Regions from separate parts of the Brevibacterium sp. CFH 10365 genome, predicted to be linked through region 1. Evidence: riboswitches for the same ligand, from Rfam matches in the RefSeq annotation. Region 1 holds a riboswitch; each other region holds the start of a gene.
The links. A riboswitch is a leader RNA that binds a small molecule or an ion and turns the genes downstream of it on or off. The one in region 1 is predicted to bind thiamine pyrophosphate.
Positions count from the first base shown of each region.

Region 2: another riboswitch for thiamine pyrophosphate. It lies ahead of thiO (glycine oxidase ThiO); the one in region 1 lies ahead of FHG09_RS09180 (hydroxyethylthiazole kinase).
Region 3: another riboswitch for thiamine pyrophosphate. It lies ahead of FHG09_RS16515 (TenA family protein); the one in region 1 lies ahead of FHG09_RS09180 (hydroxyethylthiazole kinase).
Region 4: another riboswitch for thiamine pyrophosphate. It lies ahead of FHG09_RS15350 (ECF transporter S component); the one in region 1 lies ahead of FHG09_RS09180 (hydroxyethylthiazole kinase).

Region 1 covers NZ_VIGO01000004.1:120,843-126,669, reverse strand. Annotated here, with positions in the region: gene FHG09_RS09200 (LacI family DNA-binding transcriptional regulator) at 1-260, shown strand, start outside; gene FHG09_RS09195 (substrate-binding domain-containing protein) at 353-1,447, shown strand; gene FHG09_RS09190 (ATP-binding cassette domain-containing protein) at 1,561-2,385, shown strand; gene FHG09_RS09185 (sugar ABC transporter permease) at 2,382-3,593, shown strand; TPP riboswitch at 3,660-3,793, shown strand; gene FHG09_RS09180 (hydroxyethylthiazole kinase) at 3,781-4,695, shown strand; gene thiE (thiamine phosphate synthase) at 4,692-5,426, shown strand; gene thiD (bifunctional hydroxymethylpyrimidine kinase/phosphomethylpyrimidine kinase) at 5,423-5,827, shown strand, end outside.
Region 2 covers NZ_VIGO01000005.1:295,941-301,767, forward strand. Annotated here, with positions in the region: gene FHG09_RS12170 (ThiF family adenylyltransferase) at 1-1,113, opposite strand, end outside; gene FHG09_RS12175 (thiazole synthase) at 1,110-1,871, opposite strand; gene thiS (sulfur carrier protein ThiS) at 1,873-2,130, opposite strand; gene thiO (glycine oxidase ThiO) at 2,127-3,284, opposite strand; TPP riboswitch at 3,274-3,377, opposite strand; gene thiE (thiamine phosphate synthase) at 3,389-4,072, shown strand; gene FHG09_RS12195 (ketopantoate reductase family protein) at 4,069-5,037, shown strand; gene FHG09_RS12200 (DedA family protein) at 4,988-5,827, opposite strand, start outside.
Region 3 covers NZ_VIGO01000008.1:152,573-158,399, forward strand. Annotated here, with positions in the region: gene FHG09_RS16490 (HutD family protein) at 1-416, opposite strand, end outside; gene FHG09_RS16495 (MFS transporter) at 724-2,157, shown strand; gene FHG09_RS16500 (VOC family protein) at 2,199-2,561, opposite strand; gene FHG09_RS16505 (ATP-grasp domain-containing protein) at 2,756-3,787, shown strand; gene FHG09_RS16510 (uridine kinase) at 3,784-4,461, shown strand; TPP riboswitch at 4,504-4,610, shown strand; gene FHG09_RS16515 (TenA family protein) at 4,605-5,297, shown strand; gene FHG09_RS16520 (phytoene desaturase family protein) at 5,352-5,827, shown strand, end outside.
Region 4 covers NZ_VIGO01000007.1:160,756-166,582, forward strand. Annotated here, with positions in the region: gene FHG09_RS15335 (MmgE/PrpD family protein) at 1-66, opposite strand, end outside; gene FHG09_RS15340 (DUF4916 domain-containing protein) at 261-800, shown strand; gene FHG09_RS15345 (universal stress protein) at 959-1,870, shown strand; TPP riboswitch at 1,966-2,074, shown strand; gene FHG09_RS15350 (ECF transporter S component) at 2,097-2,723, shown strand; gene FHG09_RS15355 (ABC transporter ATP-binding protein) at 2,723-4,315, shown strand; gene FHG09_RS15360 (energy-coupling factor transporter transmembrane component T family protein) at 4,308-5,153, shown strand; gene FHG09_RS15365 (hypothetical protein) at 5,194-5,736, opposite strand; gene FHG09_RS15370 (SDR family NAD(P)-dependent oxidoreductase) at 5,746-5,827, opposite strand, start outside.

The sequences.
Region 1 (5,827 bases):
ATTTCCCCACCGCCGAACTCCTCGACGTCACCGTCGTCGATCGCAACGTCGAATCCCTCGCCGCCGAGGCGGTCCGACGACTGCAGGCCGGCACGGCATCCGGCGGTCCCGAGGGCGGTGGGGACCGCCTCGGCGAGCGGGACGGTCCGATCGGGGAGGAGACGACGGGGCCTGGCCGTGGCAGTGAAGAACCGGATTTCGACAATGCGCTGTGCGTCATCGCTCGTGGCAGCGGCGAGGAGCCTCCGGACACCCGCTGAAAACTTTTGCCGAAACAGTTGACAGCAGGCGACGTTCAGCGAATCATATTCAACAGCCTGACAACGTTGTCAGAAAGATTGAAAGGTTCACAATGAGGCACAACCTTAAGTCCCACAAGAAGCTGGCGCTCCTCGGTGCCTCAGTCGCTATCGGAGCTCTCGCGCTCAGCGGCTGCGGCAACCAGAAAGGCCAAGGCAACGAGGAAGCTGACAGCGGATCCGGAGGCGACGGCGACGTCACCATCGCGCTGCTTCTTCCCGAGTCGAAGACCACCCGCTACGAGTCGCTCGACAAGCCGAACTTCGAGAAGTACCTCAAAGAGGCCAACCCGGACGCGAAGGTCGAATACCGCAACGCCAATCAAGATGCGACTCAGCAGCAGCAACAGGTTGAGGCAGCCGTCACAGAGGGCGTCGACGCCATCGTCCTCGACCCCGTCGATGCCTCTGCTGTGTCCTCGGCGTTGTCGAAGGCGAAAGCGAAGAAGATCCCGGTCATCTCCTACGACCGCTTCTTCGAAGGCGCGGACTACTACACCTCTTTCGACAATAAGAAGATCGGCAACTTGCAGGGCCAGGCTGTCCTCGACGGGCTCAAGGCTGCCGGCACCGATCCGAAATCAGGCCCTGTGTGGATGGTCAACGGCGACCCGAAGGACCCCAACGCCGCGGACTTCAAGGCCGGAGCCGAGGAGACGCTCAAGGACGCGGGCGTCGACATCGCCGGCAGCCACGACACCCTCGATTGGAACCCCGACGATGCCCGCCAGTGGGTCGAAGGTCAGCTGCAGAGCGCCGACGAGAAGCCCATCGCGATCTACGCGGCCAACGACGGAACCGCTGGTGGCGTCATCGCCGCGACGAAGAGAGCCAAGGTCGACCCCGTCGTGACGGGCCAGGACGCCGAGGTCGATGGTCTGCAGAACATCCTCAAGGGTGACCAGTACGCCACGATCTACAAGTCGATCCCGCCGCAGGCCGAATTCGCAGCGAAGGCTGCTGTCGCGCTGGCCGGAGGAGAGAAGCCGGAGGCAGGAACGACCTACAAGGACACTCCGACGGATTTCGTCGAGGCCGAGGTCGTCACCAAGGACACCATCAAGGATATCGTCGGCGACCAGATCAAGGCCTCCGACATCTGCACCAGCAAGGTGGAGAAGCTCTGCGAGGATGCCGGCGTCAAATGACCGTGTGTCAGGCGCTTCTGCACAGACGCAGACGCGCAGAGACAGCCCACCTGCCGGCGACCGAGACGAGGTCGCCGGCAGTCAGCGCCGACAACCGTGACAAGTAGGAACAGATGACATCTGAGACACCCGAACCGGGTCCAGCAGCATCGCGGCCGCCGGGAGACGGCAGCGAACCCGTGCTCGAGATGCGCGGAATCAATAAGCGATTCGGAGCCGTGCAGGCTCTGACCGACATTCATCTCACCGTCGGTCGCGGCGAAGTCGTCGGCCTCGTCGGTGACAACGGCGCCGGCAAATCGACGCTGATCAAGGTCATTGCCGGAGTCCACACCGCAGATGAGGGTGAACTCATCATGAACGGCACGACGCAGAAGTTCTCCTCCCCGAAGGACGCGCAGAAGGCCGGAGTCGCCACCGTGTTCCAGGATCTGGCGCTGTGCGAGAACCTCGACGTCGTGGCCAACCTGTTCCTCGGGCATGAGAAGACCCGCGGAGCCGTGCTCGACGAGGTGGCCATGGAAGCGAAGTCATGGGAGCTGCTGCGGAGCCTGTCGGCGAAGATCCCGAGCGTACGGGTGCCGATCGCGGCCCTGTCCGGCGGCCAACGGCAGACGGTCGCCATCGCCCGGTCCCTCCTCGGCGAACCCTCTCTGGTGATGCTCGACGAACCGACGGCCGCCCTCGGTGTGGCCCAGACGGCCGAGGTGCTCAACCTCATCGAGAGGCTGAAGGAGCGCGATCTGGGAGTGCTGCTCGTCAGCCACAACATGGCCGATGTGCAGGCCGTCGCCGATCGTGTCCACGTGCTGCGGTTGGGCAAGGACGTCGGCGACTTCGCCGGGGATGAGCGCACCGATGTGCTCGTGGCCGCGATCACGGGGGCCAGTGACAATGTCGTGACCCAGAGGGCGACACGAAGGGGAGAGCGCCGATGACCCGAAATTCCTTCATCACAGACGAAAGAATCTCTCATGAGGGCTTCTTGGCGACCTTCATCCGTCGTGTGCGAGAGGGACAGCTCGGCTCGCTGCCGGTGATCCTGGCGCTCGTCGTCATCGTCATCGTGTTCCAATCGGCGAACAGCAAGTTCATCTCCCCGGCCAACCTCGTCAATCTTTCGACGACGGTTGCCTACATCGCGATTCTCGCTCTGGGCATCAACCTCATCCTGCTCCTCGGTGAGATCGACCTGTCCTTGGCACAACTGGGCGGTTTGGCGGCCTCGCTCCTCGGCGTGCTCGTGGTCAGACAGGGCGTGCCGCCGGTGATGGCTCTGATCATCATGCTGCTGCTCGGCCTGGTCGTCGGCGCGATCCAGGGGTGGTTCTTCGCCGTGGTCGGAATACCGGCGTTCGTCGTGACCTTGGCCGGGCTGCTTGCCTACACCGGGCTGACGCTGACGACGTTGGGCACGCAGAAGAACCTGTCGATGGCCGATACCTTCGCCTTCGAATTCTCGAGCTTCTACTTCCCGGCGCTCTGGGCATATGCGTTCGGCGCGATCGCAGCCATCGGCTTCGGCGGCGGCATCATCTATTCGAAGATGCGACGACACAGCGAGGGCCTCGACGCGCCCAGCTGGACTTCGGTGTTCGTGCGGATCGCAGTGCTGACGATCATCGTGTTCGGGTTCCTCATCCTCGTCAATCAGGACTTCGGTCTGGCGATGCCGTTCTTCCTCATGCTCGTCATCGCGATCGTCATCGACCTCGTTCTGCGCAAGACCCGCTACGGACGTTCGATCTACGCCGTCGGCGGCAAGGTCGAGGCCGCCCGGCGCGCTGGTATCCGCGTGACGTGGGTGCGCATCAGCGTGTTCATGGCCGCCGGTGTGCTCGCCGCACTCTTCGGGTTCATCAAGACCGGTGTGACCACGAACGCGGGATCGACACTCGTCGGTACCCAAGATCTGCTCGATGCGATCGCGGCGGCTGTCATCGGCGGCACCTCGCTCTTCGGTGGTCGTGGAACCGCGTGGGCGGCAGTGCTCGGTGCCCTGGTCGTCGGCGCGATCAAGAACGGGCTGTCCCTCATCGGCTTCAACTCCGATGCGCAGCAGATCATCACCGCAGTCGTTCTGCTGGCTGCGGTCGTCATCGATGCGCTCAGCCGTCGCGGCCAGAGGTACGTCGGGCGGGGGTAGGGCAGGAGGCGGGCGGCGCCGACATCGGAGGAGTCGCCGTGCCTCGGCCGGGCTGATACAGTCGGAGCCAATGACATGGGGTGCCTCATGAGGATCCGTTCGCACCAAGATGATGCGCACGGAGGACACCGAGGCTGAGAGAACACCCATCGAACCTGATCTGGGCCATACTAGCGAAGGGATCGTCATGGTTGACTTCGACCTGCGTTCTGCGAATGCGCGACTGCGCGCAAGCAATCCACTCATCCAATGCATCACGAACACCGTCGTGCAGCAGTTCAGCGCCAATGTGCTCCTGGCCGTCGGCGCGTCCCCGGCGATGCTCGATCACGAGGCCGATGCCGGGCAGTTCGCCGGAATCGCCAGCGGAGTCCTCGTCAACTTCGGAACCGCATCGAACCACCAGCTGCTCGCCGCCGATGCCGCCATCGACGTCGCGAACGCCGCCGGCAAGCCCTGGGCTCTCGATCCCGTCAGCGTCGGTGCCGTCGACTTCCGCACCTCCCGCATCCGCCGCGCCGCCGCCGATCACCCCACCGCCATCCGCGGCAACGCCTCCGAGATCGCAGCGCTCGCCGGAGTCGGCCTCGGCGGACGCGGAGTCGACTCCACCGATGAAGTCGATGCCGTTCTTCCCGCCGCCGCGAAGCTGGCCAGGGACACCGGCGCGATCGTCGCCGTCTCCGGACCCACCGACGCCGTCGTCGCCCACGTCGACGGCATCGACCATGTCGCCCGCATCTCAGGCGGCCACGAATTCATGCCGCTGGTCATCGGCACCGGCTGCTCGCTCGGCGCCGTCACCGTCGCCTACCTGGCCGCATCGCGCAGCGGACTGGCTGATCCCGGCGCCGACGCCTCAGCCGTGAACTCGGCGGAGCAGTCCGCGAACGGTGGGGCCGCCTCGGCGAGGTTCGAAGCCGTGGTCGCCGCCCACGCCCACTTCGCGGTCGCCGGTGAACTCGCCGCCGAGGGAGCGAAGGGTCCGGGCAGCTACTCCGTGAACTTCCTCGACGCGCTCCACGCCGTCGACGGCGACCGGCTCGCACAGGCCAGGGTCAGCCTCGACACCCTCGCCGCCAGCGAAGGCGCCCAGGCATGACCGCCGGATCCGCGCACACCGCTGACAGCGCGCACCAGACCGACTCCCACGACCGCTTCGCCGGAATCGACACGAGTCTCTATCTGGTCACCGACTCCGCCCAGTGCGAGGCGGCCGGCCGCACCGTCGCCGAGACCGTGCAGGCCGCCGTCGCCGGGGGAGTGGGCATCGTCCAGGTCCGCGACAAGGACATCGACGACGGAGACTTCTACTCGCTCACCCGCCAGGTCATCGCCGCCGTCGACGCCGCCACCCGCGACACCGACCGCACGGTCCCCGTCGTCCTCAACGACCGCGTCGAAGTCGCCCGCCGCCTCATCGACGAAGGCGAGACGGTGCACATCCATGTCGGCCAAACTGATGCCACCGTCGCCGAGGTGCGCGCCACGTTGGGCGAGGCACCGCTGATCGGTCTCTCGGCCGCGAACAGCGAAGAATTCGCCGCCGCCCGCGACACCGGCGTCGTCGACCTCGTCGGCATCGGTCCGGTCTATGACACCTCCACGAAAGCCGACGCACCGGACGGCATCGGACCGGACCGCCTCGGCGAACTGGTGGCAGAAGCCGGCATCCCTGCTGTTGCTATCGGCGGCATCAGCGCCGACCGGGCTCCTGACCTGCAGGGACGGGGGCTGCTCGGCATCTGTGTGGTCTCGGCGATCTGCATGGCCGAGGATCCGAAGACTGCGGCTGAGGAACTGCTCGCCGCATTCACCGGAGGCGTCCAGTGACCACCCGGCCGCCGATCACCTTGTCCATCGCCGGCACCGACCCCTCCGGGGGTGCCGGAATCCACGCCGACCTCAAGACCTTCACTGCGCGGGGGACCATGGGCACGACCGTCATCACCGCCCTCGTCGCCCAGAACACCCACGGGGTGTCCCACGTCTACCCGATCGACGTCGATTTCGTCGCCGATCAGTTCGACTCCGTGCTCGACGACCTGCCCGTCGATGCGGCGAAGTCGGGGATGCTCGGCAGCCGTGAGCTCGTCGACCTCGTCGTCGCCCGCGCCGCCGCAGGCCAGCTCGGTTTCTTCACCGTCGACCCGGTGATGATCGCGACTTCCGGCCACCGCCTCCTGGCTGCCGATGCCGTCGATGCCGTGCGCACCCACCTGCTGCCCGTCGCC
Region 2 (5,827 bases), on a different contig from region 1:
GGCTGACCGAGCCCCGGACTTGCAGTGGATGACGATATCGACCGCCGACTCCGGACGCACGGCACTATCCCTGAGCGCCGCTGTGAGCGCCTCCCAACCACCGTCTCGGATACCGTCCAGAGGCAGATGCACCGAACCGGGGATCGCCGCCAGTTCCCGTTCCCAGTCCTCCCGCACATCGACGACGACCACATCGGTTCGACAGGACCGAAATTCGGCCACGTCGATCTCGTTCACCGAGGAGCGGGTCGCCTCACCACCGTCCGGATCCGCGGCACAGGCGGCAGCCACCTCGGTGAGATCGGTGACCGCGGGACGTTCGGGATCGGGGGAGAACCGCAGTGTCGAATACTCCCCGGACAGCGCCTCATAGCGCAGCAGTCGACCGATGAAGGGTGCACCGATTCCGCAGATGAGCTTGATCGCCTCGGTCGCCATCGCCGACCCCACGGTTCCGCACAGCACCCCGAGCACACCTCCCTCGGCACAGTTGGGCACCGAATCGGGTTCCGGGATGTCCGGGAACAGGTCGCGAAGCATCGGTCCGTGAGCGGGGACGAAGGTGCTCACCTGACCGGCGAACCGGAAGATCGTGCCCCACACCAAGGGGGTGCCGGTGAGTTCTGCGGCATCATTGGACAGGTACCTGGTCGCGAAGTTGTCCGCACCGTCGAGGACGACATCGTGGGCGGCGAAGAGGTCGAGCGCGTTCTCCGGGCTCAACCGGCCCACGATCGGGCGGACAGCGAGACCAGGATCGAGCCGTTTCAGTGCCGCGGCCGCGGATTCGGCCTTCGCCCGGCCCACATCGGCATCCCGGTGGATGATCTGGCGCTGCAGATTCGAGGCCTCCACCACATCATCGTCGATGATCGTGATCGACCCGATCCCGGCGGCCGCCAGATAGCCCAGCACCGGGGCCCCGAGCCCGCCCGCTCCGATGACCAGCGCCGAGGCGGCCAGCAGACGTCGTTGACCCTCGAGTCCGAATCCCGGCAGACTCAGATGCCGGGAGTAGCGTTCCAGCTCCTCCCGGGACAGGGCCTCCACCGGGTCGACGAGCGGAGGCAGCGACACCTGGGCAGCGGGAGTCGTCGTGGACACGGCGGTCATTGTGCTGCGACCATTCCGTCGAACGGCGACGATGCCAATGCCAACGGCCGCTTCGGAATCCTCCCGCTGCCCAGGTGTCCGGCTTCCACGGCCAGGGCCATTGCCCGGGCCATGGCGTGAGCATCGTGGGCGCGGGTGACGGCAGAGGCCAGGAGCACCGCGGTGCACCCGAGTTCCATCGCCAGGGCCGCATCCGAGGCGGTGCCGACACCGGCGTCGAGGATGATCGGCACCTGTGCACGGGAGACGATGGTTTCGATGTTGTGCGGGTTGAGGATGCCCAGTCCGCTGCCGATCGGAGCGCCGGCCGGCATCACCACAGCCACCCCGGCGTCCTCCAGGCGTTTGGCCAGAGCCGGATCGTCGTTTGTGTAGGCGAAGACCGTGAACCCGTCGAGGACGAGCTCCTCGGCGGCGGCGAAGAGTTCGATGGGATCCGGCAGCAGGGTGTCCTCATCGGCGATGACCTCGAGTTTCACCCAATTCGTCTCCAGTGCCTCCCGGGCCAGGCGGGCTGTGAGCACGGCGTCCCGGGCCGTGTAGCAGCCGGCTGTGTTCGGCAGGACCCGAATCCCCAAGCGCTGCAGCATGCTGAATACCGAGTCTCGGGACTCGGCGTCGAAACGGCGCATCGCCACCGTGGTCAGCTCGGTCCCCGAAGCCAGCAGGGCGTCTTCGAGAATGCTCAGGGAACTCGCCCCACCCGTGCCCATCACGAGGCGGGACGACAGCTCCACGTCATCGATCGTCCAGGTCATCTCAGCCTCCCTGCACTGCGGTGACGATGTCGACGGTGTGCCCGTCGGCCAGGGTGAAACCGGACCAGGCTCCGCGTCGGATGACGTCACCGTCGACGGCCAGGGCGATGCCCAGACGTCCGCCGTCGGCAGGTGTCCCATCGGGGTTCAGCTCCCGTCCGGTGACGTCGGCGATGAGGTCGAGCGCCGAGGTGGCGCTCGACAGCTCATGGTGTTCGCCGTTGAGGACGATGGTCGGTGAGTGTTCGCGGTCGGTCATGAAAAGCTCCTCGCTGAGTGAGTGGTGGTGTCTTCTGTGGTGAAGCGCTGTGGGCACACGGACTGGAGCGTCCCGTCAGGTGGCCAGTCGGAAGCGGCACCCACGGCGAGTTCGGCACCGAGCCTGCCGCCGAGCGGGGCCAAGAGGATGCCGTGTCGGAAATACCCGGTGCTCACGACACAGCCGGAATCGATGCGCCCGATCATCGGCAGGTCATCAGGGGATCCGGGCCGGGCGCGCGTGGTGATGTCGGTGATCTCCGCATCGAGGATGCCGGGGACCAGTCGCTGTCCGTCAGCGAGCAGTCGGTGGATGGCTCCGGCAGGGGTGCCGGAGAGCCCGTCTTCACGGGAACTGGCGCCGAGCACGATCTCTCCGTCGGGGCGAGGCACCAGGTAGACGGAGCGACCGTTGACCAGACCGCGGATGACGCGCGTCAGCAGGGGAGTCACCTCGGCAGGGGCACGCAGCCTCAGAACATCACCCCAGACCTCTCGGATCGGCAGTTTTGGTGCACCCGCGATCTCAGTCACGGCATTGCCAGCGCAGACGATCACCTGATCGGCCTCCATCCGGCGGCCATCGGCCAGTCGGACACCCGCGGTCGCATCGCCGTCCTTGAGCAGCTCGGTCACCCGCTGCCGAACGAGCGACACCGCGTCGGCCGACAGGGCAGACAGCAGAGCGGCGGAGACCCGACGGGGGTCGATCGACCAATCACCGGGAATGTGCACGGCACCGGCCACGGCAGGCGCCAGCGACGGCTCGATCCGGCGAGCAGCGCTGCCGGTGATCAGTTCGGTGGCGAAACCGGACCGCGATTGTGCGTCGCGCAGCTCCCTCAGCGCCTGCAGATCGGCTCGGTCACCGGCGCACACCAGGGTTCCGGCATCCGTGAAGCCGAGATCGGCTCCGGCGGCGCTCGCCACCTCGGCGGCGAAATCCGGGTACATCTCCGCCGAGGCCCGCATCAGCGGATACAGGGGACTCTGCCCCCACACCACCTCGGCGGCGGGAGCGAGCATCCCCGCGGCAGCATGGCTCGCCCCCTGGGCAGGGGCGGGGTCGATGATGGTGGCTTCGGCGCCCAGACGGCGCAGATACCAGGCCGTGGACAGGCCGATGATCCCGGCGCCGACGACGATGACTCTCACAGCTTCTCCCTCCGGCGGCATGATCCGCATCAGGTCTGACGGTCGGCTCTTACGCCCTCTCAGCCTCGTTGGGAGGCTCCCGCGAACTCCTCTACTCTATGACCATGACCACACAGATGCCACCGCGCACCGCAGCGCGACATTCGAAGAGAGCCTGGCGGGAGGCCCGATTGGCCGAATCGTCGCTCTACCTGTGCACCGATGCCAGGACCGTGCAAGGCGACCTCGCCGAGTTCCTCGACGCCGCCTATTCCGGGGGAGTCGACATCATCCAACTGAGGGACAAGAGCCTCGAGGCCCGCGCCGAGATCACAGCACTGGAGATCCTCAAGGACGCCGCTGCCCGGCACGGCAAGCTCTTCTCCGTCAATGACCGTGCCGATGTCGCGCTCCTCACCGACGCCGATGTCTTCCACGTCGGACAGGGGGACCTCACCAGTGCTCAAGCCAGAGCCGTGCTCGGCCCCGACGTCGTCCTCGGCCGCTCCACACATTCCCTCGACCAGGCGCTCGCCGCCGATGCCGACCCCGAGACCGACTATTTCTGTGTCGGCCCGGTATGGGAGACCCCGACGAAACCCGGCCGTACCTCCGTGGGGACGGAACTGCTGACCGCCACCGCCGCCGTGGCGGCCACACCGTGGTTCGCCATCGGCGGGATCTCAGCTGGGGAGAGGTTGGATGCGATCCGGCAGGCGGGCGCGAACCGTGCCGTCGTCGTCCGTGCGATAACCTCGGCAGAGGATCCCGCTGCGGCCGCTCGGGAGCTCAAGGAGGATCTGAGATGACCGAAGCAGCTGTCAGCGCAACCACGGCAACCGGTGGAGGCGCCGACCTGTCGATCCTCATCGCCGGGGCAGGCGCCACCGGCGGAGCGTTCGGCACCTACCTGCACGAGGCCGGTCGCAATGTCACGTTCCTGCTCAGGCAGACTCGGGCGGAAGCCGTTCGCTCGGAAGGGCTGCGCTTCACTGCTCCCGATGATGACCGGACGAATCAGGTCGAGGTGGTCACCGCAGAGGAACTCAGCGCCGCACCGCAGACCTATGACCTCGTCATCGTCGCGGTCAAAGCAGGCGGCCTCGACTCGGTCATCGAAGACATCGGACCGGCTGTGGGAGAGCAGACGACGATCGTCCCGTTCCTCAACGGCATGGCCCAGATCGAGAAGCTGCAGAACCGCTATCCCGGACAGGTGCTCGGCGGACTCGTCAAGATCGTCGGCACCATCAGAGACGGTGCCGTCGTTCAACTCACCGATCTGGCCGTGATGACCATCGGCGGCATCGACGGCGCAGAAGCGTCGGCCCGGATCATCGAAGCACTGGACGTGCCCGGGTTCAGACTCCAGGTCATCGACGGAATCATCGACGGACTGTGGGAGAAGTGGATCTTCATCGCCGCAGCCGGAGTCGTCACCTGTCTGTTCCGTGCGCCGGTCGGAGCGATCATGGACGCCGGCGGCAGGCCGCATGTGCATGCCATCGTCGATGAACTCGAAGCTGTGGCGGCAGCCGCCGGACATTCGGTGTCAGAGCAGGCCCACGCGATGACGCTGAAGATGCTCACCGAGGACGGGTCTGCCTTCACCTCATCCCTCTACCGGGACGTGACGGCCGGTCTGCCGAGCGAGACGGAGCACATCCTCGGCGATCTGGCGCGCACAGCAGACGAACTGGGAGCAGCGACTCCGCTGCTCGATCTCACACTTGTGCAGCTGCGGGCAGGTGCTGCCCAGCAGAAGCGGCCCTGACTTCGGCTGTGCCCGTGCGCAGCATCGCCAGATACGGCTCCTGCGGCTGGGTGTGTTCGGCATCGGCTGAACCGTGGGCGGCCGTGAATGTGACCATCGGGACACCGTCGGCATCGTCGAGGACGAGCAGGGTCTCGTACCCGCCCGGACCCACCGAATGGGAGCTGCCGGCGGGCAGGTCGAAGACGAGCTGTTCCAACGGACTGTCGGGTTCGGGTGGGCGGTTCATCTCCTGAGCCGCCACATCGGCGAACTGCGCGGCGGTGATGAGGTAGGCCTTGGCCGGGGTCGGTCCGGGCAGGGAATGGTCGTAGAAGGCCATTCCACCGCCCCAGACCTTCGACTCGCCGGCGAAGTAGATGGTGCCGGGCAGTTCGATCCCGGCCTCGGCCTGGGGGAGCGTCCCGTCTCTGGCCCCCGGATAGGTCACCATCGCTCCGGGCGGCCGCCCGCCTTGCAGATAGCAGGCGAGCCGATCGCGGGCCATGTTCGAACCGTAGCTGACGTACCACACATGTGTTTGAGACATCCCTTCCATGGTGCCACCTCGGCCCCGGAGACTGTCGAATCGGGCCCCGATGCGTCCGCGACGGTGTCGCCGAAGCCTGCGGACGAGTTCGGCTGTGCCGGTGACGGCCACGGCGATGCCGATGCCGACGGCCACTCCCAGAAGCGGGCGGTCCGCGAAGATCGAGCCTCCCACCAATCCGATTCCCGTCGAATAGAGTGCCCAGGCCAAAGACCCGATGCCGTCCCAGAGGAGGAAGCGGCGGAGGGGGAAGCCGAGCAA
Region 3 (5,827 bases), on a different contig from region 1:
GGCGGGCTCGGCTGTCGGGGTCCGATCATCGACAGCCGTCGACGGGAGTCCGCGTCGGGCTCGGGACCGCGGGCATCCTCGACGACCATGAGGTTGACGGCGAAGCACGGTTCGGCCAAGTCGGTGAGCACGACAGCCTGCTCACCGCGGAAGCACATCGGACAGCGTTCGGGCACCCGGCGGGCGGTCCCGTCGACGGTGAGGACCACCTCGGAGGTGGGCAGGAAGGTGCGGTCCATCCTCGGCAGTGCGGAGAACGGACCGGGACGTTCGAGGCGGGCGATGCTCAGTCTCCAGGGTCTCAGATGCGGGGTGAGCGCCTCGGAATCGGTGATCGATACGAGTTCGGTCGTCTCTCCTGCGCCGTTGGCCCATGGCACCGGGGCCCGGTCGTCGAAGCTCGTGAGCACGCGCATGGGACCCACTCTAGACCGAGCAGCCCGCTCCCTGACCCACACGTGCAGGATCCACAGGAGCCGGGCCCACACGCACAGGTGCGGGCCCCCGCACGGAGGATCTTGCCAAACGTCGGGAGAGGACTAGCCTTGAGGGGTGCAGTGCGTCGGCTCGCCTCGGCGCAGGGCATGAACAGCACTCATATCGATGAGGGGCACGCGTCGATGAAGGGCAGGCGGAATCGTTTCCGGGTGCTTTTCGTTCGTCTCGCCAGCACGCCGAACACACGTGCCCACAGGCCTCTCACCGTCGGTCGGAGGGAGGGGCATGTTCGGACCGGACAATGTCCGCAGACGGTGGCGGCCGGAAGAGATCACCGTGACCAAGCCCGATGTCACGAAGCGGGCCATCGCCGCCGCCGCCATCGGCAATATCACCGAGTGGTACGACTTCGGAGTCTACGGCTACCTGGCGGTCGTCATCGAAGGAATCTTCCTGCCGAAGGACTCTGGCCCCATCGGACACGTGATCGTCGCCGGGCTCTTCGCCGTCGCTTTCCTCGTCAGACCTCTCGGCGGGCTCTTCTTCGGGCCGCTGGCCGACAGGATCGGCCGCAACAAGGTGCTCGCGATGACGATGATCCTCATGGCCGCCGGCACCTTCCTCATTGGGGTCATCCCCGACTATGCGACCGTGGGTCTGTGGGCGCCGTTCCTGCTGCTGGCGTGCCGACTGCTCCAGGGCTTCTCCACCGGCGGCGAGTACAGCAATGCGATGACCTTCATCGCCGAATACGCACCGGATCGGCGGCGCGGGTTCCTCGGCAGCCTGCTCGAGGTCGGCACCTTCACCGGGTATGTCCTCGGGGCCTTGTTCGCGACGATCGTCCAGACCGTCTCGACTCCCGAATTCCTCGAGTCGTGGGGCTGGCGGATCCCCTTCTTCATCGCCCTGCCTCTCGGCTTCATCGGCGTCTACCTTCGGACCAGGCTCGCGGACACCCCGGCCTACAAGGAGATGGAGCGGCTCTCCGAACAGGAGGAGCAGAAGAACCACGTCAAAGGAGAGTTCAAGGAGATCTTCAAGCTGTGGCCGAATCTGCTGGCCTGCTGCGGTCTCGTGTTGGCCTGGAACGTCACGAACTACATGCTCACGTCGTTCATCCCGCTCTATTTCCCGATGGTTGAGGACATCCAAGGCAGCGGCGGCGTCTCCGAGCTGACCTCGCAGATCCTGCAGATCATCGTCATGGCCTGCTGCCTGGCCGTCATTCCGGTCATCGGCAAGGTCTCGGACAGAGTCGGTCGCAAGGCCGTCGTGCGATCCGGCGCCATCTCACTCATCGTCCTGTCGTTCCCGTCTCTCTGGCTCGTCCGCGGGCACAGCGACATCGTCGTCTTCCTCGGCCTGCTCATCATGGGACTCAGTCTCATCTGCTTCAGTGCGACGATGCCCTCGACCCTGCCGTCGCTGTTCCCGACGATGGTGCGCGCCGGCGCCCTGGCGATCGCGTTCAATCTTTCGATCTCGCTGTTCGGCGGCACGACCTCGGTGGTGATGACCTCACTCATCAACGCAACCGGATTCCTCATGTGGCCGGCGGTCTACCTCATGGCGGCCGGCGTCATCGGACTCGTCGCCATCCACTTCGTGCCGGAGAGCAACCGCCGCCCGCTGTGGGGATCGACCCCGTCTGCGGCGTCGCGGGAGGAGGCGGAGGATCTCGCCGAGGAGCTCAACAGCAGAGCCGGACCCACCTGAGGTACGAATTCTGCTTCAGGCGCCGGTGGGCTCCTCGGGTGTCAGGACCTGCACAGGCAGAACGGGTGACCGGCCGGGTCGAGGAAGACGCGGAACGTCTCACCCGGTTGCTCGGGGGCTTTGCCCGCACCGATCTCAAGCACGGACTTCTCCGCAACATCGAGGTCGTCGACGATGACATCGAGGTGCATCTGCTGCGGGTGAGCCTGACCGGGCCAGCTGGGCGCGTGATAGTCCTCGACCTGCTGGATGCAGATCGGCGGCCAGGAATCGGAGGTGACTTCCGCCCAGGTGCCGTCCTCGTCGACCGCGACCGTCCAGTCGAGGAGTTTTCCGTAGAACTCCGCGAGCTCGGCGGCGTCGGGAGCATCGAGCACGACAACGGGCTGCTTTGCTATAGCCATGCCCCGAGTCTACGCCGCGGCACGGACATGTCGAGGGCCCCGGCAGCCCCCGGGTCCAAGCAGTGGACGATCTGCTCGAGAGGCAACGGCAATCGCGCCAGGGACCCTGTTCGCGGAACGATGACGTGGCGTAAGATTGTTGAGCAGATCCGCCGGGCGAGCGATCGCGCCGGCACCCCAAGCGAAGGTGCGCGATGAGTTCTCACACTCTGCCTGTCGGCGACACTCCGGCGGTGTACATCATCCACGACAATCCGGAATGGATCGCCCCACTCACCGAGGCGCTCGATCGCCTCGACGTCCCTCATATCGAGTGGCTGCTGCCCGAGACCACGATCGATCTTGCTGCCGAACCTCCACAGGGGCTGTTCTGGTCGCGGCTGTCGGCGTCGGCGCACACCCGAACCGATCCGCATGTGAAGGAGTACGGACGCGCGGTCCTCGACTGGCTCGCCGCCGCTGGGCGCCGGGTCCTCAACGGTCGCGACGTCTACGAGCTCGAGGTGAGCAAAATCCGTCAGCATCGCGAGCTGGCCGGCCGCGGCTTCGACGTGCCGCGCACCGCAGCCGCATTCGGACCGCAGGCGCTCGTCGAGGCCGCGGGGACCTTCGCTCCCCCGTTCATCACGAAGCACAATCAGGGCGGGAAGGGACTCGGTGTCCGCCGCTTCGACTCCCATTCGGAGCTTTCCGACGCGGCTGCAGATTTCGCACCCCGCGGAGCGAATGCACCGATCGACGGCATCACCCTCATCCAGGAGTATGTGCAGCCGGCGCAGCCATTCATCACCCGTGCCGAATTCATCGGCGGCCGTTTCCACTATGCGGTGCGCGTCGACGTCTCCGGCGGGTCCTTCGAACTGTGCCCAGCCGATGCCTGCGAGATCCCCAGAGCCGAGGCCTCGAACAGTTCCGCTGCCACTCCGGTCAGCCAGTTCTCCCGCCGGGACGACATCACCACCGAGACACCGCTGATCGCTCACCTCGAGACGCTGCTGGTCGATCTTGGTGTCGCGATCGCCGGCATCGAGTTCATCGAAACTCTCGACGGCCGCCAGGTCGTCTACGACATCAACACGAACACGAACTACAACCCGACCGTCGAAACGGCCGAACAGCTGGCCGGTCGGCGGCCGGCCGCCGACCGGATCGCCGATTTCATCGCCGACACCCTCGCCGAGGTGGCCCCGCCGTCCGCGTCGCTCGCCGGGTCCGCATCCCGGTGAGCATCCGCATCCGGGTACTCACGGATCTGCTGACTGAGCTGCGCGCTGTCGGGCCCGGGCGTCGTGCGCTTGTGGCCCTCGACGGGGTCGACGGGGCCGGGAAGTCGACGATCGCCCGGGAACTCGTCGGTCTCGCGCAAAAGGGTTCGGGCGGTGCCGGCACTGCGTCGGTTCGTCCGGTCGCCACAGCTGGCATCGACGGGTTCCACCACGAGCGGGCGGTTCGCTGCGCCCGCGGCAAGGGACCGGAGACCTTCTACCGGGATTCCTACGACTACAGCGCATTCGTCGAGTCGGTCGTCGAACCCTTCCGCAGGGGTGAAGCGATCGTTGCTGCGGTGTGGGACGTCGACGCGGACCGGCCGATCGAGCCGGAACCTCGGATCCTGCCCAGCGACTGCGTCCTCCTCGTCGAAGGGATCTTCCTCCACCGTCCCGAGCTGCGCAATCTCTGGGATGCGAGCGTGTGGGTCGATGTGCCGTTCGAGGTCTCGGTTCCTCGCGGCAATGAGCGGTTTCCCGGACGCTTCGATGCCGACCCCGAGGATGAGTCGAACCACCGATATGTCGGCGGCCAGCGCCTCTACTTCGCCGAGGCGACCCCGTGGGAGCAGGCGACGTGGGTGCTCGACAACCGCGACCTCGACCGGCCGACCTTGACCGGTCGGCCCTGACTCGTTCGATCTGACAACTGTTCTTGTCAGAGTGGTAGGGTCGAGGGGCTACAGGGGAGCGCCGAAGGAGCCGACGCTGAGAGTGCACACGCAGACCCTTTGAACCTGATCCGGTGAGCACCGGCGGAGGAAGTGGAAGAGCAATGACCACCACAGACATCGACACGACGATCACCGTGGCCGCCGACGGAGCAGTGTCGGCACTGATGAGGTCGACGAGCAGACAATGGGCGGAGGCCGTCGACCACCGATTCGTCCGCGAACTCTTCGCCGGCACGGTCGACGACGCGGTCATGCGTGACTATCTCGTGCAGGACTATCAGTTCTTCGAGTCGTTCCTGTCCATGCTCGGTGCCTGCGTCGCCCATGCCGATGAGCTCGATGCGAAGCTGCGGTTCGCCCGGCAGCTGGGGATGCTCGCCGCCGATGAGGACACGTACTTCGTCGACTCCTTCGCCGAGCTGGGAGTGCTCCCCGATGGGTATCTCGACCCTGAGCTCACGGCGCCCACGGCGGGGTTCCGTGATCTCATGGACGAGTCCGTCACCTCGGCGTCATATCCGCAGCTGCTGATCGTCCTCGTCGTCGCCGAATGGCTCTACCTCGACTGGGCCGAATCCCAAGAGGCAAAACCGTCGCGCCAGGTGCACCGAAGATGGATCGACCTCCACCGAGGCGACGCTTTCCACGGTTGGGTGCAGTTCCTCGTCGACGAACTCGAACGCGTGTTCCCGACAGACGACGACCAGGGCTCAGACGCCGAGACCCTGAGTCGCACCTGGCACCAGGCCGTCGCCCTCGAATGCGACTTCTTCGACAACGTGTACGAAAACTGAGCCACCCCGGACTGCACACCGCAGCTGCCCAGCCCGCTGACCTAGACTGACCTCATGAGCACAGGTGTTGATGCAGTCGTCGTCGGATCCGGCCCCAACGGCATGGCCGCCGCGGTCACCCTGGCCCGCGCCGGGCTGTCCGTCGAGGTCTTCGAAGCTCAGTCGACGATCGGTGGCGGCGCCCGCACCCTCGACCTCGGTTTGGCGCCGGGCGTCACTCATGACATCTGCTCGGCCGTGCACCCGCTGGCCATTGCCAGCCCCTTCTTCGTCGACTTCGACCTGCGTGCCCGCGGCATGGAGCTGACCACCCCCGAGGTCTCCTACGCCCAACCCCTCGACGCCAAGCCCGCCGCGCTGGCGTTCCACGATCTCGACGAAACGGTCGACCGCCTCGGCGAGGCGGGACCGGAATGGCGACGTTTCTTCGCCCCTCTGCTCGATCGTGTCGATGACGCGATCTGGCTCTCCCTCGGTGACAAGCGTTCCGTGCCGGAGACACTGCGCGATATTCCCGGAATCGCGAACGT
Region 4 (5,827 bases), on a different contig from region 1:
TGCGAGCTGATCCTCACGAGCCAGGTTCTCTGAGCTCTTGTAGGTACGGACTTCATGATTGATCATGGATACCCCTTCATAGTCCTTGACCGGAAATGGTCACATAGTGCTGACACAACTGTAGGCCACGTCACTTGGCAGATCTCTGCCGGTCGGAAATTTATCTCGACATCAAGATACTTTACCCGATACGTGTCCTGGTTCACCAACAGGGGCTCCGGACTCTTCTGCCGCGAGAGAGGTTATGGGAATATTGGGTCATGACCCGGACTGCACTGGACTTCGATGAGAACTGGTTCGACGACGCAGAGTACGCACGCCTGCGCAGACGCATGCCGATCCCCTATGTCAACGCCATCCCCGTGCGGGTGGGCGAGAGCGGCAATGTCGAGCGCATCGGCCTGCTGCTGCGCAGCCTCGAGGACGGCACCCTCGGACGAGAGCTCGTGGGTGGGCGGATCCGCTTCCACGAGACCATCCGCACCTCGCTGATGCGCCACGCCGAGAACGACCTCGGCCCGATGGCGCTGCCGGTCATTCCGCCTGCGATCAGCCCGTTCCACATCGCCGAATACTTCCCCACCGAAGGTTCGGCCCTGCTCCATGATCCGCGCCAGCATGCGATCGCCATGTGCTTCATCCTCGAGGTCCGCGGCGAATGCACTCCGCGTGCCGATGCGCTCAGCCTCGATTGGCTGACTCCCGAGGAGACTCTGCGTCCCGACATCGTCGGCGAGCTCTGCTACGGGCAGGACCATATCCTGCGCATCGCCCTGGCTCACCTGGGCTTCCGCGTCTGAGGTCCGGGCCCTTGCCGGTGAGACGAAGATTCTCGCCGCACACGTTTTTCTACATAGCGTAGAACTCTGTTGGTAGACTGAAAGCGACGCAGACGATACCGCCAGTCGGGGCCGTCGTCGGCGTCTGGGTTGGACAGGCCCCGATCGAGAGGTGCGAGATGTCTGCTCAATCCAGTTCGTCCGAATCCGGCCTGAACCTCGAACTCGGCGTCCTCGTCGGCTTCGACGGCTCCGAACTCGCCGCCCGGGCTGTCCGCTACGGCGCCGTCGAGGCCGAACGCCGCAAAACCGTTCTCACCGTCGTCACCGCCTATGAGCTGCCGACGATGATCTATCCGAATATGGCCTCCATCCCCAGCGAACCCGAGGATGACAAGGCGAAGAGGGAAGCAGAGAAGACACTCGCCAAGGCGGTCGAACTCCTGGGCGACTACTCCGGTGAGACGTCCTTCCGCACAGCACCCGGCAATTCCGCCGGTGCGCTCGTCACGCTCAGCGCCGACGCCGAGGTCGTCATCGTCGGTGCCCGCGGGCGCGGCGGCTTCATGGGCCGCGTCCTCGGATCCGTATCCACGGCTCTGCCGGCCCATGCGAACTGCCCGACGATCGTCGTCCCCGAACGGTCGACCTCGGAATCCGCAGACAAGGCTCCGGTGGTCGTCGCCGTCGACGGTTCGGACACCGGTCGGGTCGCCATGTTCACGGCTGCCGCCGAGGCCGCTGTGCGCGGGGCGGAACTCGAACTCGTCGCAGTGCTGCCGGCCGGCGAGGAATGGCTCTACTGGTACCCCGACCTGGAACTCAGCTCCGAGGTCACCGCACGTCGGCAGAAGCAGCTGACCGAAGGGCTGGAGAAGGAGGCCGGAACTCTGTCCGAGCAGTTCCCGGATCTGACGGTGACCACCTCGGTGCCGGTCGGCGACCCCACCGAGACGCTGGTCGAGATCACCTCACGCGCACAGCTGACTGTGATGGGCACTCGCGGGCGCGGACGGATCCGCAGCGCTCTGCTGGGATCCGTCTCACGCGGCGTCCTCAACCACGCCGAGGGCCCGGTCATGGTGGTCTGATCAGCAGCGTCCGGTCGTTCGAGACCCGTCGACGAGCAGGGGCACGGGAAGTGAACCGGTCGCGGCCGCCGCCGCGCTCCTCTGTTGTACAGTGGTGGCTACGACAGGGGAGCGCCGTCAGGGGCGCTGAGAGTGCAGAGGAAGCTGCAGACCCTCGAACCTGATGCGGTTAGCACCGCCGAAGGAAGTCGAGACTCTTCACCCCTCCTTGATCAGAGGAGGCGAAATGCCGAATACCACCACACCGAAAACCGTCCCCACCGCTCGCGCCTTCACCGCGGCGCCGAAATCCAAGCAGTGGCGGGTGGTCGACTATGTCACCACCGCAGTGCTCGGCATCGCCGTGGGACTCGTATTCTGGGTGTTGGCCCTGAGCTGGAAGGTCCTCGAACTCGCCTTCCAGGCCTTCCCGCCGTCGATCGGCCTCATCGCCGGCCTCTGGGTGCTGGCCGGCCCGCTGGCCGGTGCGATCATCCGCAAACCCGGTGCCGCGCTCCTGTGCGAACTCATCGCTGCCATCGTCGAAGCCGTCCTCGGTTCGCACTTCGGAGCGACAGTTCTGCTCTCTGGACTGCTGCAGGGCCTCGGTGCCGAACTCGTCTTCGCCGCTTTCGGCTACAAGCGCTTCACCCTGTGGGTCACCGCGGCTTCGGGCATGCTGGCCGCCGCGTTCATGGCGGTGAGCGAGAACATCATGTACAATGCCGAATGGCAGTTCGGCTTCCAGGCGATCTACGCCGTGTGCGCGATCGCCTCCGGTCTCGTCATCTCCGGAATCGGCGCATGGTTCGCCTACCGGGCGATCGCGGCCACCGGGGCGCTGAGCTCCTTCGCCTCCGGTCGTCTGCGCTGATGGCGCTGCCGATCACGGCCGCAGGCTTCTCATGGACCCACACCGACCGTGACGAGCCGGCGATCGGTCCGCTCGATCTTCAGATCGCCGCCGGTGAGAAGGTGCTGCTGCTCGGTGCCTCCGGGGTCGGGAAGTCGACGTTCCTCCATGCCGTCGCCGGTGTCCTGCCCGTGGAGTCCGGTGAGGCCACGGGTGAGCTCCTCGTCGGCGGCGAGGCACCGGATCCTCGCCGAGGCAGCACCGGGCTGGTCCTCCAAGATCCCGATTCGCAGGTGATCTTCTCCCGCATCGGCGACGATGTGGCGTTCGGAATGGAGAACCTCGGGCTCCCGGCGACGGTCATCGAGGCCCGGGTCCCCTCTTCCCTGCGGGCGCTGGGACTCGATCTGCCGCCGGAGCATCCGAGTGCCGCCCTCTCCGGTGGGCAGAAGCAGCGGCTGGCACTGGCCGGCATCCATGCGATGGCCCCGGACGTCATCGTCCTCGACGAACCCACCGCCAATATCGATCCCGCCTCGGCGGCCGAGGTCCGCGATGCCGTGCTCACCGTGCAAGCCGAGTCCGCGGCGACCATGCTCGTCGTCGAACACCGGGTGGAGCTGTGGATCGACCACGTCGACCGGGTCATCGTGCTCGGCCGCGACGGAATCGTCGCCCAAGGTCCGCCCGATCAGATCTTCACCGATCCGGAGCTCGCCGACACCCTCATCGGCTGCGGCATCTGGATGCCGCAGGACTCCCCCGCCCCTCGCCGAGGCGGCCGTTCGGTGTCCCCGTCCCCGCTGTCGGCGACATCTCGGGCGGGGCCCCCGTCAGGCAGTGACGGCGAAACCGAGAGGATCTCCGGCCGCCTCGGCGAGGTTCTGCTGCGCGCCGATCAGCTCAGTGCTGCTCGTCCGCGCATGCGCACCCCGGCGGCGGCCGATCTGGATCTGAGTCTGCGGTCCGGTCAGGCGCTCGGGATCGTCGGAGCCAACGGGGTCGGCAAGTCGACCACGGCCTTGACCTTGGCGGGGCTGCTGCCCGAATTCTCCGGTCAGGTCATCGCCGAGGCGGCGCTGCGGGAAGGTGCCAAGCGGGCTCGCCCGTTCGCCTGGCCGTCGAAGCAGTTGGCGGCGCGCATCGGCATGGTCTTCCAGGAACCGGCTCATCAGTTCCTCACCTCGAGTGTGGCTGCCGAACTCGAGCTGGGTCCGCGGCTGGCCGGCTGGTCTGCCGCCGAGTCGCAGGCGAGGGTGGCCGAGCTGCTTGAGGGTCTCGGTCTCACCGAGCTCGCACGCGCGCATCCGCAGAGTCTGTCCGGTGGTGAGAAGCGTCGCCTGGCGGTGGCGGCGATGCTGGCTCCCCGGCCACGTGTGCTCGTCGTCGATGAGCCGACTTTCGGTCAGGATGCCCTGACCTGGGCGGGGCTGGTGGAGATGTTCCTCGATGCCTTGGACCACGGATCCGCAGTGGTCGCGGTCAGCCATGATCATTCGTTCCTTGAGGCCATCGGCGCCGAATTCCTCGAACTCGGTGACCGCAGCAGCGCAGAACGAGGCGCCGTCTGCGAGCCGGATTCGCGTCTCAGGGCCGGTGATCGCGGTGAGTGAGAGTCTCGATCAGCATGTTCGCCCCTCCCCCGAGGCTGCCGTTGAGGATCCGGGCCGACTCATCCCCACGGTGCGCTCTACCGCTTTGGCTCGGTGCAATCCGCTGACGAAGATCGGTGTCGCGCTCATCCTCATGGTGGGAGCGCTGCTGAGCATCGATCTGGTCTCTGCCGGGGTGGTGCTGCTCGCAGCAGTGCTGGCGCTGCCGGCGACGGGACTCGATCTGGTGGCCGCGGCCACGAGGCTGTGGTTCCTCCCGGCGGGTGCTCTGCTCGCCGCCTGGGGCACGGCTCTGTTGGCGGAGAAGACCGGAGACGTGGTCGTCGACTTCGGACCCGTTCTGTTCACCACGGGTTCGCTGGCCGCGGCCGCGGCGATCTTCGTCCGTGCACTGGCCCTGGCGATTCCGCTCATCGTGCTCGCGTCGACGATCGATCCGCGCGATCTGTCCGATGCGCTCATTCAGCATCTGCGTCTGCCCGAGGTCGTCGTGGTCTCCGTCCTAGCGGCGTCCCGTCTGCTCGGACTGCTCGTCAGTGAGTGGCAGGTGCTGGCGATGGCCAGGCGGGCCCGAGGCGTCGCCGGCGGTTCGCTGCTGCGGCGCACGAGCAGCCTCTTCAGCGGGGTGTTCGTCCTGCTCGTCGTCTCGATTCGCCGGGCAACGACCTTGGCGATGGCGATGGAGGGTCGGGCATTCGGCCGACCGGGGCGCACCTGGCGCAGACAGTCGAGCTTCGCGGCTCGAGATTACGCGGCGCTGCTCATCAGCCTGGCTGTCTGTGGGATCGCGATCGGTGCTGCTCACCTGCTCGGAGTATGGAACCCGATCATCGGCTGAGACGAAGGCGGATCGTCGGAGCGGCTGCGCTACCGAACGGTCAGAGCTGTTTGAGGAAGTCCTTGCCGAACCCCCGCCATACCTCAAGGGCTTCGGGACTGGGCAGCTTTGACACGGTGAGGACGAAGAGGGTCTTGCCCTCGGATTTCGTCTCGGCGGCGGCTTCGACCTTGATGCCGCCGTCGAGGTCGGCCCGCCAGAAGGAGCGCTTCGCCGTCTCCGAGGTGCGGGGTTCACCGTCGAGGGCCACCTCGTTGAGGGTGGAGTCGATCAGGGAGGCGAACTTAACGATGAGTTCGGAACGGTCGCCGGGGATCGTGCGGGACACGGCGACGTCGAAAGTGCCATCGGCACGCTGACCGGGCACGCGACGACCGATTTCCTGCTCATAGGCGACGACTGCGCCTTGGACCCACCACCCATGGTTGTCGACTCTGCCCTCGAACTGGGGGTAGAGAGCGTCGGCGAGTTCTTTGTGGCTCGCCGACGCTCCCCCGGCCGCTTCGAGGCGAGCGCAGGTGTCTTCCCACTTCTCGCCGAGGGCCTTTTCGATTGCCGGAATGTTCATCCCCTTGGTCGCCATGGCAGAAGCCTATTTGGCCGTCAGCCCCCCGTCGATGGTGATCTCGGTACCTGTGATGAAACTGGAATCGTCGCCGAGGAGGAAGGCCACC